Regions from separate parts of the Neisseria sp. HMSC03D10 genome, predicted to be linked through region 1. Evidence: predicted binding sites of a transcription regulator. Region 1 holds the regulator's gene; each other region holds the start of a gene.
The links. The regulator FNR, encoded in region 1, switches genes on or off when oxygen is low (the NO sensors DNR and NnrR bind a similar motif). The targets are predictions, from matches to a motif close to TTGATNNNNATCAA.
Positions count from the first base shown of each region.

Region 2: a site for FNR is predicted at 2,891-2,904, ahead of HMPREF3066_RS04950 (FeoA family protein). Genes of this name have one in related genera too.
Region 3: a site for FNR is predicted at 3,572-3,585, ahead of ccoN (cytochrome-c oxidase, cbb3-type subunit I). Genes of this name have one in related genera too.
Region 4: a site for FNR is predicted at 2,341-2,354, ahead of pflB (formate C-acetyltransferase). Genes of this name have one in related genera too.

Region 1 covers NZ_KV789517.1:64,917-69,171, forward strand. The annotation lists gene HMPREF3066_RS03940 (MBL fold metallo-hydrolase) at 1-852, opposite strand, end outside; gene fnr (fumarate/nitrate reduction transcriptional regulator Fnr) at 932-1,666, opposite strand; gene hemN (oxygen-independent coproporphyrinogen III oxidase) at 1,810-3,231, shown strand; gene HMPREF3066_RS03955 (hypothetical protein) at 3,309-3,509, shown strand; gene HMPREF3066_RS03960 (methionine ABC transporter ATP-binding protein) at 3,738-4,255, shown strand, end outside.
Region 2 covers NZ_KV789527.1:9-4,263, forward strand. The annotation lists partial or broken gene HMPREF3066_RS04940 (IS30 family transposase) at 1-199, shown strand, start outside; gene HMPREF3066_RS12195 (FeoB-associated Cys-rich membrane protein) at 254-382, opposite strand; gene feoB (ferrous iron transporter B) at 382-2,244, opposite strand; gene HMPREF3066_RS04950 (FeoA family protein) at 2,416-2,682, opposite strand; gene HMPREF3066_RS04955 (NAD(P)H-hydrate epimerase) at 3,001-3,627, shown strand; gene HMPREF3066_RS04960 (sulfate ABC transporter substrate-binding protein) at 3,946-4,255, shown strand, end outside.
Region 3 covers NZ_KV789497.1:32,312-36,566, forward strand. The annotation lists gene ccoP (cytochrome-c oxidase, cbb3-type subunit III) at 1-1,035, opposite strand, end outside; gene HMPREF3066_RS01835 (cbb3-type cytochrome oxidase subunit 3) at 1,066-1,236, opposite strand; gene ccoO (cytochrome-c oxidase, cbb3-type subunit II) at 1,241-1,852, opposite strand; gene ccoN (cytochrome-c oxidase, cbb3-type subunit I) at 1,876-3,309, opposite strand; gene HMPREF3066_RS01850 (M61 family metallopeptidase) at 3,639-4,255, shown strand, end outside.
Region 4 covers NZ_KV789527.1:17,762-21,524, forward strand. The annotation lists gene pflB (formate C-acetyltransferase) at 1-2,218, opposite strand, end outside; gene bfr (bacterioferritin) at 2,636-3,109, opposite strand; gene bfr (bacterioferritin) at 3,132-3,596, opposite strand.

The DNA.
Region 1 (4,255 bases):
GAAGAGGTGATTGTTGGGCCAATGTTCGCTGTATTGCCCGTTTTCGATGAACGCGATATCGAACCCGTTGAATTTTTCGGCGATTTTGTCGAAATGGCTGCCTTGTGCCGAGTCGCCGTGAAAATAGAATTTTTCGCTGCCGTGTTCGATGGCAAAGCTGGACCACAGGGCTTGGTTGTGGTCGGTCAGGGTTCGGGATGAATCGTGACGGGCAGGTAGTGCGGTGTAGCGGATGCCGTTGCGTTCGGTACTTTGCCACCAATCGAGTTCGGTAATGCGCTCTTGCGGCACGCCCCATTTTTTCAGCAGTACGCCCATGCCGAGTGAGACGATGAAATGGCTGTTGCCTTTTGAATTGAGTGCCTGCACGCTGTCTTTTTCGAGGTGGTCGTAGTGGCTGTGTGAAATCAGGATGACATCGACGGGCGGCAGTTCGTCGATTTCTGAGGGGGCAGGCTGGAAGCGTTTCATGGTGATGGGGATGGGGGAGACGGAATTGCCGAAAACGGGATCGGTAATGACGGTTTGTCCGCCGATCCGCATCAATAGGGTGGAATGTCCGAACCAGACGAAACGGCTTTTCCCTTCGGGTGCGGCAAGGAAGGTTTGCCAATCGGGTTTGACGGTAGGCAGAGGTTTGGGCGGGCGCGTTGCCTGCGGGTCGGTCAGGATCTTCCAAAATGCGCCGGTCAGGCCGGTCGGTTTCTGCTGCGGTTCGGGGTTGAAGAAGGTTTGCGTTTTCGGGTCATAATGGTCACTTGCGGGGTAAACGGGATGTTGGTCGGGATAGAGCCAGTAGGCGAGCAGGGCGCAGACAGCGGTCAAGGCAATGAGTTTTTTCTTGTGTTTCATAATTGGATTTTATGAAGAAGGTCGTCTGAAAATTTTTCAGACGACCTTGGGTTTTGTTTGAAAATGGTCTCGGTATCCATCAGATGGCGTGCGAACAGCCGGACACCATTTTTTTGAGGGCTTGCGAGTCGAGGATTTTGATGTGCTTGTGTTCGACCGAAATCAAGCCTTCGTGGTGGAATTTGGAGAGCGTGCGGCTGACGGTTTCGAGTTTCAGCCCCAAATAGCTGCCGATTTCTTCGCGCGACATCCGCAGAATGAAATCGTTGGCGGCAAATCCGCGCGAGTAAAGGCGTTGGGACAGGTTAAGCAAAAACGCCGCCAGACGTTCTTCGGCGCGCATATTGCCCAAAAGCAGCATCACGCCTTGGTCGCGCACGATTTCGCGGCTCATCAACCGGAAAAAATGACTTCTCAGACTGGGGATGTTGTGTCCCAGCTCTTCGATGTGGGTGAAGGGCAGCTCACACACTTCGCTGTCTTCCAAAGCCACCGCGTCGCAGCTGTGGACATGGGAGCAAATGCCGTCCATGCCGATGAGTTCGCCGGACATAAAAAAGCCGGTAACCTGATCGCGACCGTCCTGACTGGCAACCGTGGTTTTGAAAAAACCGGCACGGATGGCAAACAGCGACGCGAAAGGCTCACCGGTGCGGAACAGATATTCACCCTTCTTCAAGCGGCGGCTCTGTCGGATGACCGCGTCCAATTGTGCAAACTCATTGGGCAAAAGCCCGACAGGCAGGCAGAGTTCACGCAGCGAACAGGAAGAACACAGGGTTTTCATCTGATGCATAGCATTGTGTGTGGTCATAAAACACCCTTAAAATTAAGGTTTTTATCCTGTCATGATTACGTAAGTTATTGACACATATCAAGACAGGTTTATCATACTGTGGCATTCTACCAAACTATCCGAAAATTGCCTAACTTCATTACTCTAATCACGCACACGCCATGAAAGTAATACCGATACAAAATAATCACAATAGAAACGATGACAAGCCTGAGTTCGACCGCGAACTCATCGCCAGCCTTCCTTCCAGCGGTCCGCGCTACACTTCCTACCCCACAGCCGACCGTTTTCATGACGGATTTCGCGAAGCCGAATATATCAATGCCTTGAATCAGCGCGGTATGGGGGCTTTGAACAAGCCCCTTTCGCTTTATATCCACATCCCCTTCTGCAACACCATCTGTTACTACTGCGGCTGCAATAAAATCATCACCAAAGACAAAAGCCGCGCCGATGCCTACATCGAATACCTTGAAAAAGAAATGGAGCTGCTCGCCCCGCATCTGGGTGGACGGCATCAGCTTGCGCAACTGCACTTCGGCGGCGGTACGCCGACTTTCTTGAGCGACGACCAAATCGAACGCGTATTCCGCATGATACGCAAACATTTCCAACTTATCCCCGGCGGCGAATACTCCATCGAAATCGACCCGCGCAAAGTCAGCCGCGAAACCGTCCTCATGCTCGGCAAGCTCGGCTTCAACCGCATGAGCGTCGGCATTCAGGACTTTGATCCCAAAGTGCAGGCAGCAGTCAACCGTATCCAAAGCTACGATGAAACCAAAGAAGTCATCGATGCCGCCCGCGAAGCAGGGTTCAAATCCGTCAGCGTCGATTTGATTTACGGCTTGCCGCACCAAACCGCCGAAAGCATCAAAACCACCATCGACACTGTCTTGTCGCTCGATCCCGACCGCCTTGCCCTTTATCACTACGCCCACCTGCCGCATATCTTCAAGCCGCAACGCCGCATCGATACCGAAGCCGTTCCCGGCAGCGAAGAAAAACTCGATATGCTGCAATACTGCGTCCAAACCCTGACCGAACGCGGCTACGTCTTCATCGGTATGGACCACTTCGCCAAACCCGATGACGAACTTTCCATCGCCCTCAAAGAAGGCTTCCTCCAGCGCAACTTCCAAGGCTACTCGACCTACGCGGACTGCGATTTAGTTGCCATCGGCGTATCCTCCATCGGCAAAATCGGCAGCACCTACTCCCAAAACGAACGCGACATCGACGCCTACTATGCCGCGCTCGATGCAGGACACCTGCCCATCATGCGCGGCTACCAACTCAATCAGGACGACCTTTTGCGCCGCAATATCATCCAAGATTTGATGTGCCGTTTCTCCTTGGATTACCGAATCTACGAAAGCGTGTTCGGTATCCCGTTCGACCGCTATTTCAAAGACGAACTTGCCGACTTGGAACAACTTGCCTCCCTCGGACTCGTCCGCCTGAAACCGCACGGACTGACCGTTACCCCCAAAGGCCGCTTCCTGATACGCAACATCGCCATGGTGTTCGACTACCACCTGCGTCATAGGGAAACCAAAGCCCAATATTCGCAAACGGTGTAAAGAGGAATAGCAAAGGTCGTCTGAAAACCGTTTTCAGACGACCTTTGCCCTTTGTTTCCCTTTGTTAAGGAACGCTAATGAACGAACAAACCAAACAGGCCGCACAAACCATAGGTCGTCTGAAACGTAAAGCCAGCGACGAAGAACGGCTGCAAGGCTGGCGCGAAACCTGCGCCAAACAAGGGTTAAGCGGCGAATTTATCCTGACCACCAAGCTCAATGGCGCGGCTTATACCGAGGAAGAAGCTCGCATGGTGGCGGAGCTTTTCGGCAAATAAACTGACAATTTATTATTTTAAAATTACAAATCATATCAAAACTTGACAAATTTACCGATTTTGATTATAGTTGTATATGAGTTAACATTGCCGATTTGACACAGCTTGCGGGCATAAACAGCTAAAGCGTATTTTCATTTTCTGCTGTTTTTATTCCTTTCTTTATATCCAAGCCCGTTGTGTACAGCATCGGGCTTCTTTTTTTTCCGGAAGTATTAGGAAGTATTTATGATTATTTTGGACAACGTTTCCAAACATTACCAAACGCGCGACAAAACCCGTTTTGCCGCCGTCGAGCCGACCAGCCTCGAAATCCAAGACGGCGAAATCTTCGGCCTGATGGGCTATTCCGGCGCGGGTAAATCTACTCTGTTGCGCCTGATTAACCTGTTGGAACGTCCCGACAGCGGCAAGGTCAATGTGTGCGGACAAGAGCTGACCGCGCTCGATGCCGCAGCATTGCGTCAGGCGCGGCAGAATATCGGCATGGTGTTTCAGCAGTTCAATCTTTTGAGCAACCGCACCGTCGCCGACAATGTTGCCTTTCCTTTGGAAATTGCCGGATGGTCGTCTGAAAAAATCAAAGAGCGTGTCAAAGAATGTCTTGAAATCGTCGGCTTGACCGAACGCGCCGACCACTACCCCGCCCAGCTTTCCGGCGGACAAAAACAGCGCGTCGGCATCGCCCGCGCGCTCGCGCCCAAACCCCAAGTCATCCTCGCCGACGAACCCACTTCCGCCCTCGA
Region 2 (4,255 bases), on a different contig from region 1:
TTCGTGGGAAAAAGGGCTGAATGAAAACACCAACGGACTCATCCGACAATCTTTCCCCAAACAAACCGATTTCCGAAATATCAGCGATCGGGAGATACGCAGGGTTCAAGATGAGTTGAACCACCGGCCGAGAAAAACACTTGGCTACGAAACGCCAAGTGTTTTATTCTTAAATCTGTTCCAACCACTGGTACCCTAGTGTTGCACTTGAAATCCGAATCCAAGGACCTTTCTGCTTCCTAGCTATCCATACTCAGCCGCAACCGCCGCATTTGCCGCAGCCGCTGCTGCAATCGCGTTTTTTCGGTTTGAATACGAATTTTCGCAAGAGGAAGAATACGCAGGCGAGCATAATCAAGCCGACGATAATATATTGAGTCATCACATTATCCTTGAAGTAATTTGGTAAACCACAAATGCGGCAAAATAAGCCATCAGGAACAAATAGCCTGTAATCATAAGCATATTTTTCGTGGATTTGGTTTCGCGTTTAATTACGGTTAAAGTCGCGGCACACATCGGAGCATACACATACCAAGCCAAGAAGGCAAAGGCGGTTGGCAAACCCCAGTTGTTGTGTACGATCGGAATCAGCGCGTTTTGTACGGCGTCTTCAGACGACGCGCTGACGGCATAGACCGTACCCAGTGCAGCAACGACGACTTCGCGTGCGGCGATGCCCGGAATCATGGCGATACACATTTCCCAAGTGAAGCCCAGCGGGGCGAACAATGGTTGGATAGCGTGGCCGAGCATACCCGCCAAGCTGTAGTCGATTGCCGCGCCTGTTGCACCTGCGGGCGGTTGCGGCCAGCTTACCAAGCCCCACAAAACTACGGCAAGGGCGAAGATAATCGTACCGGCGCGTTTGAGGAAGGCTTTTACCCTGTCCCACAGGCTGGTCATGATGTGTTTGAAGTTGGGCGTGCGGAAAGTCGGCAGCTCCATCAAGAGCGGGAATTGCTGCACGTTGCCTTTCATACGCGCCAAGCGTTTCATGATATACGCTGCCAAGGCGGCAGACAGGATGCCTACGAGATAGAGGATGAACAGCGTCAGTCCTTGCAGGTTGAAAATCCCGCCTACGGTGCGATTAGGAATGACGGCGGCGATAATCAGCGCGTAAACGGGCAGCCGCGCGGAGCAGGTCAGCAGCGGGGCGACGGCGATGGTAACGAGGCGTTCGCGCGGGTCATTAATCGTACGCGCCGACATAACGGCGGGAACGGCACAGGCGAAACTCGACAGGAGCGGGATGAATGAGCGTCCGGACAGGCCGCTTTTCGCCATCACGTTATCCAGCAGGAAAGCCGCACGCGGCAGGTAGCCTGAGTCTTCCAAAAGCAGGATGAAGGCGAACAAAATCGTAATCTGCGGCACGAACACCAACACGCTGCCCATACCGGCAATGACGCCGTTGACGAGCAAGTCGCTGAGGATGCCCGGCTCCATGTTGGCGCCTATCCATTCGCCCAGCGCGGTAAAGCCGCCTTCGATGGCGTCCATAATCGGCGCCGCCCATGTGTAAACCGCTTGGAACACCATAAACAGGATGACCAGCAGCATAATTATGCCCCAGACGGGGTGCAGCACGATGTCGTCGAGTTTTTTGTGCCATGCGGGCAGCGTCATCTGGGTGCGTACCACTTGTGCCAAAATCGATTCGACTTCTTGATAAAGTTTGTCGCTCTCCAGCGCCTCGAGCGTGCGTTCGGCAGAAGCGGGGTTGGCGGGGAAAGAGCGTTTGCGCGGCAGCTTCGCCACGGCTTCGCGTACCGCCTGTACGCCCGACGCGCTCACTGCGACTGTTTCCAAAACAGGTGCATCCAACAACTCGCTCAGTTTGGCGGCATCAATATTCAAACCCCTTCTGCGGGCAACGTCGCTCATGTTCAGCGACACCACCATAGGCAGTCCCAGCGTTTTCAGTTCCAAAATCATGCGCAGGGTCATACGCAGGTTGGTCGCGTCGGCAACGGCGATGATGGCGTCGGGCGGAATGCCCAGCTTGCCTACGGCGACATCTTTCGCCACCGCTTCGTCGGGGCTGGTCGTGCGTAAGCTGTATGTGCCCGGCAGGTCGATAATGCGGACGGCCGCATCGTCGAGGAAGGCACCCTCGCGCTTATCGACCGTTACGCCCGGATAATTGGCAACCTTGGCATGTGCGCCGGTCAAACCGTTGAATAAAACGGTTTTGCCGCAGTTTGGCGCGCCAATCAAGGCAAAATAGCTTAGTTCCATGAATTGAACTCTCCTTTTTTGATTGTTTGATAAGTTTGGAGTGGGATTTGGGGGAAAGGTTTTGAAATTGTGTTTTCAGACGACCTAGGTCGTCTGAAAAGGATGGGGCGGTCAGATTAAATCCGCCTATGCCGCATTTTCAAAATAGAAGCCTGCCTGCGTGTACGGCGGTCAGCCGTCAATCACATGGCACATAATTTTTCCCGCCTCTTCCTGCCGTAACGAGAATTGCGACTGGTTGCCCAAACGTACGGCAAACGGGCCGCGTCCGAATCCGCCGACGGCAATCACTTGCAACGGCATTCCACTTGAAAAGCCCAAGTCGGCAAGGCGGCGTGTAACCAGCGGGTCGAGTTCGCCGAAAGTCGAATTGGGGACGATGGAGTCGATGTGCGCGACTGCGCCTTTACTGAGTTTTGACAAAGGTATGGCAGACATAGTGTGTTTTACTTTCGTTGTCGATTGAAAAAAGAGACGGCAAGTAAAGACGAATCAGACACAGGGTAGCCAGAGGCATATCCCAACGCCCGTCCCCGCAAAAGAAGTAGTTTTGATTGTTTATCACTTTGTTTAATTTTGATAATAAATCTTGTTAACGTAAAAATCAAATACAAAGCGACCAAGTTCTTGATTTTCAGACGACATATTGCGACAAATCAAAGAAAGCGAATGATTCGTTGTGAAAGTCAGGAAGGGCTATTGATAAGGTTTTCGTTTGGATGTTTTATGAAGGACTGAAGAGCAAAGGAGCGAATGATGAAAATCTACACCGCCGCAGAAATGCGCGAACACGAACAAATGGCAGTCGATAAAGGCACGACTTTCGAGCAACTGATGGAAAACGCGGGACAAGCCGCCGCGACTGATTTGCTGCGCAGCTTCCCCAAAGCAGGGCGCGCGTTAATCGTTTGCGGCAAGGGCAATAATGGCGGCGACGGTTTGGTTATCGCGCGCGTGTTGTCGGGGCATGATTGGCAGGTAGATGTCGCTTTCGTCTTGGGAGACAAACTGTCGTCGCTGGCGCAGTTGAATCAAGAGCGTTTGAATCATTTAGACGGTGTCAGCTTTATCCGCACCAATGAACTGGAAGGTTGTCTGAAAACAGGTTACGACCTCGTTATCGAAGGCATTTTCGGAACAGGCTTCAGCGGCGCATTGCCCGAAACAGCCGCCGCCGTCTGCCGCCTGCTGAACCAAGCCGACGGTTTCAAAATCGCGCTGGACATCCCGACCGGACTGAACTGCGACACCGGCGAAGCAGACAAAGACACCTTCCGCGCTGACCTGACCTACGCCTTCGCCGCCTACAAACCCGCGCATATGACTGATGCAGGCAAAGCATATTGCGGCGAAACCGTGTGTTTGGATATTGGGATAGAGTAGCCCTCTTCTGGGTTTAGATAAAAACGTCGTCTGAAAATATGGCTTTAGCAAAGTCTGCTCTGCCTGTTTTCAGACGACGTTGTTTTTGAGATTGGATATGGAATAAAGTCCTGCAATATGGAAGAAGCCGATACGATCGGAAAGTATATCGTGCAGAAAAACTTCCGAGTGCTTTAAATTCCCAATCGATATGAAATCATCGGGCATTGGCCGAATTTTGGGGTTTATAACCAAAATCGCTAAACCCGAAAGCAAACATTATTTCCGTCGTCTGAAACGTCGGTATAAAGTGTGCCTGTCAAATATTTGGAGAACAAAATGACTGTCCGCACAACCGCCCTTTTCGCCGCCGCCGTTTTAGCGGCATGCTCGCCGCAATCCGAACAAAACACCGCTTCACCGTCTTCTCCTGCGGCAGACGGCAAAGGTGTCAAACTGTTGAATGTTTCTTATGATGTGGCACGAGATTTTTATAAGGAATACAACCCTTTGTTTGTCAAAGAATATCAAAGCAAACACAAGGGCGCAGACATAGACATTCAACAGTCGCACGGCGGTTCCAGCAAGCAGGCATTGTCTGTTGCCAACGGCCTGGCGGCGGATGTCGTTACCATGAACCAGACTTCTG
Region 3 (4,255 bases), on a different contig from region 1:
TTTTTCAGCTTGTGCAGGTGCGGACGCAGATGAAGCGTCAGCGGATGATGCGGCAGCAGAAGCAGGTGCCGGTGCGGGAGCAGGTTCGGCTTTTTTCACGGGCGCTTTGCCGTCTTTGTTGGACAGACCCCATACATACGCAGTCATGATGTGGAGTTTGTCTTTATCCAAGAAACGACCCCAAGCCGGCATTTGACTGTGTCGGCCGTTGGTGATGGTTTCGATAATCGATTTTTGAGTACCGCCCCACAACCATACGTTATCGGTCAGGTTCGGACCCAGTCCTTGGATACCTTGACCTTTGTCGCCGTGACAGGTAAAGCAGTTTGCCGGTGGACCACTGAACAATACTTTACCACGTGCGGCACGTTCTTCATCGTATTGGTCTTTGGATTTGGATAAGGACATGACATAGTTTGCCACATCTTTTACCCGCTCTTCACCCAACGCAGGACCCCATGCTGCCATCGTCGCCGTACGGCCTTTTTCAATGGTCTCATGGATTTTCTCAGGTTCGCCGCCCCACAACCAATCGTTGTCGGTCAAATTCGGGAAGCCTTTGGAACCTTTGGCATCAGAACCGTGACATTGGATACAGTAGGTATTGAAGAGGTTTTGACCGATGGCGCGTGCTTCAGGATTTTTTGCCACTTGCTCAATCGGCATATTGGCAAACTTGGCATAAACTTTGCCGTACTTCTGATCTGCTTTAGCCATTTCTTGATCATATTGTCCGTGGCTGCTCCATTTCCACTGTCCTTTATAATCGCCCAAACCCGGATACATGACCAGGTAGCCGATACCGAACAACCAAGTGCAGACATACAGCCAAAACCACCAGCGTGGCAACGGGTTGTTGTATTCTTCGATACCGTCCCATTGATGGCCTGTCGTTTTGACCTCTTCGCCCTTTTTAGGACGCTTCACAACGTTTTGGGAAAGCAGCAGCCATGCCAAGCCGATAAAGCTGAGCACGACGATGACTGCAATGTATATATTCCAGAAATTGCTGGTAAATTGGGTTGCTGTGTTCATTATTTTGCTCCGTGATCACGGACTAAACTGTTATCGCCCGTCTTTTTCAGACGACTCTTTATCCTCATCATTTTCGAAAATACTGTTGGCGGCATCATCGTAGTTCTTTTTATTGCGTCGGTTGAAAACGATATAAAGCACTAAGATAAAGCTGATAAAAACCCAAACAGTAAAGAGCGAGCGGGCCCAGTTTACGTCCATGATGTTACCTTACGTTTTTCAATGCCAAGCCTAAGCCTTGCAGGTATGCAATCACCGCATCCAGCTCCGATTTGTTTTCCAAGGCTTCAGGCGCTTTGGCAATCTCTTCGTCGCTGTAAGGCGTACCGACTTTACGCAGGGCTTTCATATGCGCCACGGTTGCTTCGGCATCGACTTTGTTGCGGGCAAGCCATGGGAAAGCGGGCATATTGGACTCCGGCACAACGTCGCGCGGATTCAGCAGGTGGATGCGGTGCCATTCGTCGGAATAGCGGCCGCCGACACGTGCCAAGTCCGGACCGGTACGTTTGGAACCCCATTGGAACGGATGGTCATAAACAGACTCGCCGGCAACGGAGTAGTGGCCGTAACGTTCGGTTTCCGCACGGAACGGACGGATCATTTGAGAGTGACAGTTGTAACAACCCTCACGGATATAGATGTCGCGACCAGCCACTTGCAAAGCATTATAAGGTTTCACACCTTCTATAGGCTTGGTGACAGCTTTAGTAAAGAACAGCGGCACGGCTTCAATCAACAGGCCTACGCTGACTACAAGCAGGGTAAATACAATCAGGACGCCGACTTTTTCTTCAGCTAATTGTTGTAATTTCATTTTGGTAGCCTTTTCTTATGTTTTTAGTGGTGCTGGGTTTGAGACACCGCGGGAATCTCGGCATCAACCGCTTTGCCACTGATGGCCGTACGGTAAACGTTGTATGCCATGATACACATACCGCTCAGGTACAGCAGGCCGCCGGTGAAACGAATCATGTAGAAAGGCATGGTGCGTTTAACTGACTCTACAAACGAGTAGGTCAAAGTACCGTCCGCATTCAAAGAACCCCACATCAGACCTTGCAATACCCCTGCAATCCACATGGAGGCGATATACAGAACCACGCCGATGGTCGCAATCCAGAAGTGTGCTTCCACCAATTTGGTGCTGTACATTTCATTTTTACCGAACAGGCGGGGAATCATGTAGTACACGGAACCAATGGTCACGAAGCCCACCCAGCCCAATGCGCCGGCATGAACGTGTGCAACGGTCCAGTCAGTGTAGTGGCTCAAAGCGTTGACGGTTTTAATGGACATCATCGGACCTTCGAAGGTGGACATACCGTAGAAGGACAGAGAAACGATCAAGAATTTCAAGATAGGGTCGGTACGCAGTTTGTCCCATGCGCCGGACAAGGTCATGATACCGTTGATCATACCGCCCCAAGAAGGTGCGAACAGAATCAGGGACAACACCATACCCAAGGACTGAGTCCAGTCAGGCAGCGCGGTATAGTGCAAGTGGTGGGAACCTGCCCACATGTAGGTGAAAATCAAAGCCCAGAAGTGGACGACGGACAGGCGGTAAGAGTAAACCGGACGACCTGCTTGTTTCGGCACGAAGTAGTACATCATGCCCAAGAAGCCTGCGGTCAGGAAGAAACCTACGGCATTGTGGCCATACCACCATTGAACCATAGCATCGATTGCGCCCGCATAAACCGGATAGGATTTCATGAAGCCCGCAGGAATGCTCAGGTTATTGACGATGTGCAACAGAGCAACGGCCAAAATGAAACCGCCGTAGAACCAGTTGGCAACGTAGATATGTTTGATTTTACGTTTGGCAATCGTACCGAAGAATACGATGGCGTAAGCAATCCAAACCAAAGCGATCAGGATGTCGATAGGCCATTCCAATTCGGCATACTCTTTAGCTTGGGTATAACCCAAAGGCAGGCTGACGATTGCCGCAACGATAACTGCCTGCCAGCCCCAGAAGGTAAATGCCGGCAGCCAACCGCCGAACAGGCGTGCATTACAGGTACGTTGAACAACGTAGTATGATGTACCCATCAGACCGCAACCGCCGAACGCAAAAATCACCGCATTGGTGTGCAACGGACGCAGGCGGCCGAAGTGGAACCAAGGGCCGACATCTGATAAATCAAGGGCCGGGGCGAACAATTGGGCGGCAACGATGACACCGACCAACATGCCCACAATACCCCAAACTACGGTCATGATGGCGAACTGGCGCACCACTTTGTAGTTATAAGTTTGTGTGTCCATGAGAGTCTCCATGAATTATGGGAATAAAAATTTTTTATCTCACTTTGCCGTATGCGTTTTGAACAAACGCAATAAGGGCTAGGTTTAAATTTTTCTAAATTTAACATATAAGACAAGCCTAGCCAAGCGGAATTACATTTCACTCCATCTGGCGGCTTTATCGATTTTTTATATTTTTTACTTTATAATCATATTATTATTTAACAACCTCCCCTACAGCTCCACTTTATTTTTTCAAGCCTCCCTTTTGAAAGGGACTTTATCGATATAAATCAAGCTGCATAATTCGACCTTTTTATTCATAAAATTTAACAAATACATTAATAGTCATGATTAATTACAAAATCACCCCCAACCCGCTCGCCCACGAGTGGCACATCCGCCTAACCTTCCGACAAGAACATGATTTGGAAACAGAAATCAGCCTGCCGAACTGGGTTCCCGGCAGCTATCTGATACGCGACTTCTCCCGCCACATCACCACCATCCGCGCCTTTTGCAATGGAGAATATATCCATCTGACCCAAGTCAAAAAAAATCGGTGGCGCACCGCCCCGCAGTCCGGCGAGTGGGAAATTTACTACACCGTTTACGCCTACGACCTGTCCGTCCGCGGCTCGTTTCTGACTGCCGAACGCGGGTTTTTTGACGGCGCGTGCCTGTTTTTGCAGGTAAACGGACAAGAAAACAGCGCGCACCAAATCGAATTTCCCATCCTGCCGAAAACATGGCGGATTGCCACCACCCTGCCCCAAACCGACGTCCACAGCTTTCAGACGACCTCCTACCACGATTTAATCGACCACCCTGTCGAACTGGGCAACATCGAATTTCTCGATTTCGAAGCCGGCGGCATCCCGCACCGCATCGCCTTGAGCGGCCACTACCCCGATTTCGACCGCGACCGCCTCGTGTCAGACATCCGCACAATCTGCGAAACCGAACT
Region 4 (3,763 bases), on a different contig from region 1:
GTACGGCGTAACCGGACACGCGGATGGTCAGTTGCGGATATTTGTCCGGATTGTTCATCGCGTCTTCCAGCGTTTCGCGGGTCAATACGTTGACGTTCAGGTGTTGGCCGCCTTCCACTTCTCCTTCTTCGTGGTGGAAGTAACCGTCCATCAGGCCTGCGAGGTTGCGTTCGCGGGAATTTTCGTCTTTACCCAATGCACCCGGCACGATGGAGAAGGTGTAGGAAATACCATCTTTGGCAAACTCGAACGGCAGTTTGGCTACGGAGGTCAGCGAAGCGACGGCGCCGTTGACATCGCGGCCGTGCATCGGATTAGCGCCCGGACCGAACGGTGCGCCTGCGCGACGGCCGTCCGGCGTGTTGCCGGTTTTTTTACCGTACACGACGTTGGAGGTAATGGTCAACACGGACTGAGTCGGCGTCGCGTTGCGGTAAGTTTTGTGGGTCGCCACTTTTTTCATGAAGCGTTCCACCAAATCGCAGGCAATATCGTCCACGCGGTCGTCGTTGTTACCGAACTGCGGATATTCGCCTTCGATTTCAAAGTCGACGGCAATACCGTTTTCGTCGCGAATCGGTTTGACTTTGGCGTATTTGATGGCGGACAGCGAGTCGGCGGCCACAGACAAACCGGCGATACCGCAAGCCATAGTGCGTTTCACGTCGCGGTCGTGCAGCGCCATCAACGCGGCTTCGTAGCTGTATTTGTCGTGCATGTAATGGATGATGTTCAACGCGGTAACGTATTGGGTGGCCAGCCAATCCATGAATTTGTCCATGCGTGCAAAGACAGTGTCGTAGTCCAAGACTTCGTCCATAATCGGTTCGGTTTTCGGACCGACTTGGTCTTTAGATTTTTCGTCCACGCCGCCGTTGATTGCGTACAGCAGGGTTTTCGCCAAGTTGGCGCGTGCGCCGAAGAACTGCATTTGTTTGCCGACCACCATCGGGCTGACGCAGCAGGCAATGGCGTAGTCGTCGCTGTTGAAATCCGGACGCATCAAATCGTCGTTTTCATATTGGATGGACGAGGTGTCGATGGACACTTTGGCGCAAAATTCTTTAAAGCCTTGCGGCAGTTGTTCGGACCACAACACGGTGATATTCGGTTCGGGAGATGGACCCATGTTGTACAGGGTGTGCAGCACGCGGAAGTTGGTGCGGGTTACCAGCGTGCGGCCGTCTAAACCCATACCGCCGATGGATTCGGTTGCCCAAATCGGGTCGCCGGAGAAGAGTTGGTCGTATTCGGGCGTGCGCAGGAAACGGACCATACGCAGTTTCATCACCAAATGGTCGATAAATTCTTGCGCTTGGGTTTCGGTAATTACGCCGTTTTTCAGGTCGCGCTCGATGTAGATGTCCAAGAATGAAGACACGCGACCGAACGACATGGCGGCGCCGTTTTGCGATTTAACGGCGGCAAGGTAGCCGAAGTAAGTCCATTGGATGGCTTCTTGTGCATTTCTCGCAGGACCGGAAATGTCGTAGCCGTAAGAGGCTGCCATTTCTTTCATTTGACCCAAGGCTTTGTATTGTTCGTTGATTTCTTCGCGGCGGCGGATAACTTCTTCCAAATCCACGCCGTTTTCCAAATCGGCTTGCAGCGAGTTGAACTGGTTGAATTTGTCTTTCATCAAGAAGTCGATACCGTACAATGCCACACGACGGTAGTCACCGATAATGCGGCCGCGACCGTAAGCGTCCGGCAAGCCGGTAATCACACCGGATTTGCGGCAACGGCGGATGTCGGGCGTATAAACGTCAAACACGCCTTGATTATGGGTTTTGCGGTATTTGGTGAAGATTTCGCTGACTTCGGGGTTCAACTCGACGTTGTACACTTTGCACGCGTCTTGTACCATTTTCAAACCGCCAAACGGCATGATCGAGCGTTTCAGAGGCTCGTCTGTTTGCAGGCCGACGATGGTTTCCAAATCTTTATTGATATAGCCCGGCGCATGGCTGGTAATGCCGGACACGATTTGCGCGTCGATTTTGTAAGGTTCGTGTGTGCGGTTTTCGACTTTGATGCCTTCCATCACGTCCGCCCACAGTTTGGTCGTCGCCTCGGTCGCAGGCGCGAGGAAAGACGCATCGCCTTCATAAGGCGTGTAGTTTTTCTGAATAAAATCGCGCACGTCGACATTGGTTTCCCAATTACCGCCGACAAAACCTTCCCAAGCGGCAGGGCGTTGCTGTACATCGGTTGACATATCAAGCTCCTAATTTGTCAGATAGAATTTATAGGTAGAAGAAATTTACCTTTGCAGAATAGCACTTTAGCTCTATGAAGTGTAACGATTGGCGGAGATGTGAACGCTTACCCGATATTTTTTTGACTTACATCAATGAGAACAGTTATTACTTAAAACTACATTTTATTTTTCAAGCCTTTAGCGTGTAAACAAGTGTAGAATATAAAATTAAGCCCTGAAAACTTGTCCGGTTTTCAGGGCTTTTGTATGGGGTTGGGGTTTCATGGGGTTACATATTCTTTAGAAGAAGGTAAGTCGTCTGAAAAACTGAAATACTGTTTTTCAGACGAGCTTGATGAAAAGAAAAACGGCATATCCGAAAAGATATGCCGTTTATGGGTGCAGGGACTGCTATATTTGGCAGTGGTTTGTGTTTTAGTCCTCTTGCGCCGCTGTTTGCAGGTAGTTCGGCAAACCGACTTTGCCGATCAACTCCTGCTGGGTTTCGAGCCAGTCGATGTGTTCTTCGTTGATGTCTTTTTGTTTTTCCAACAAATCACGGCTGACGTAGTCTTGCTGTTGTTCCGCGATGGCGATGGCAGCGATGAGGGCATCGTGTTTTTCCTGTTCTTTCGTCAAATCGCAGGACAGGATTTCCTCAGTTGATTCGCCGATCAGCAGCTTGCCCAATTCTTGCAGGTTAGGCAGGCCTTCCAAGAACAAAATACGCTCGATCAAATCGTCTGCGGATTTCATTTCGCGGATGGACTGTTTGAAGAAATGTTCGCCCAATTCTTCAAAGCCCCAGTTTTTCAAAATGCGGGCATGCAGGAAGTATTGGTTGATGGTAACCAAGAGCAAGCCCAAGTTTTTGTTCAGCTCGCGGATAACTAAGCGATCGCCTTTCATTTTCAGCTCCTTATACGCTTAATTACAGTTGGCTTTGGTAGTAGTTGCCTTCGCCGACGAGCTCGATCAGACGCAGTTGTTGTTCCAGCCAGTGGGCGTGATCTTCTTCAGTGTCTTTCAACTGGGCAATCATCAAATCACGGGTAACGTAGTCTTGTGCTTCTTCGCACAGTTTGATGCCTTTTTTCAAAGCATCGCGTACTTCGTATTCGGTGTTCAAATCTGCTTTCAGGCAGGAAATCACGTCGGTACCGATGTTCAGTTCGGCACGGGTCATTTTAGGCGTACCGCCCAGCATCAGGATACGGCGGATGAAGTCTTCGGCGTGGGTGGTTTCTTCTTCCATCTCATGATTCAAACGTTCGAACAGTTTGTTGTAGCCCCATTCGGAGTACAGGCGTGAGTGGATGAAGTATTGATCGCGTGCAGCCAGCTCGCCGGACAACAGTTCGTTCATATAATCGATAACAGCTTGATTGCCTTGCATAATTCTTTCTCTTTCTTTGAAATTGTAAAGTGTCTGTAAAAAACATTGCGTGTTGTTTCTTGATGGCTGAATTGTATGCAAAAGCCTGACGCTTGACAAATTTTCTATTTAAAATACAAACAATTATCAAAAGAAACAGAAGCCTTAAAAGGTCGTCTGAAAATTCA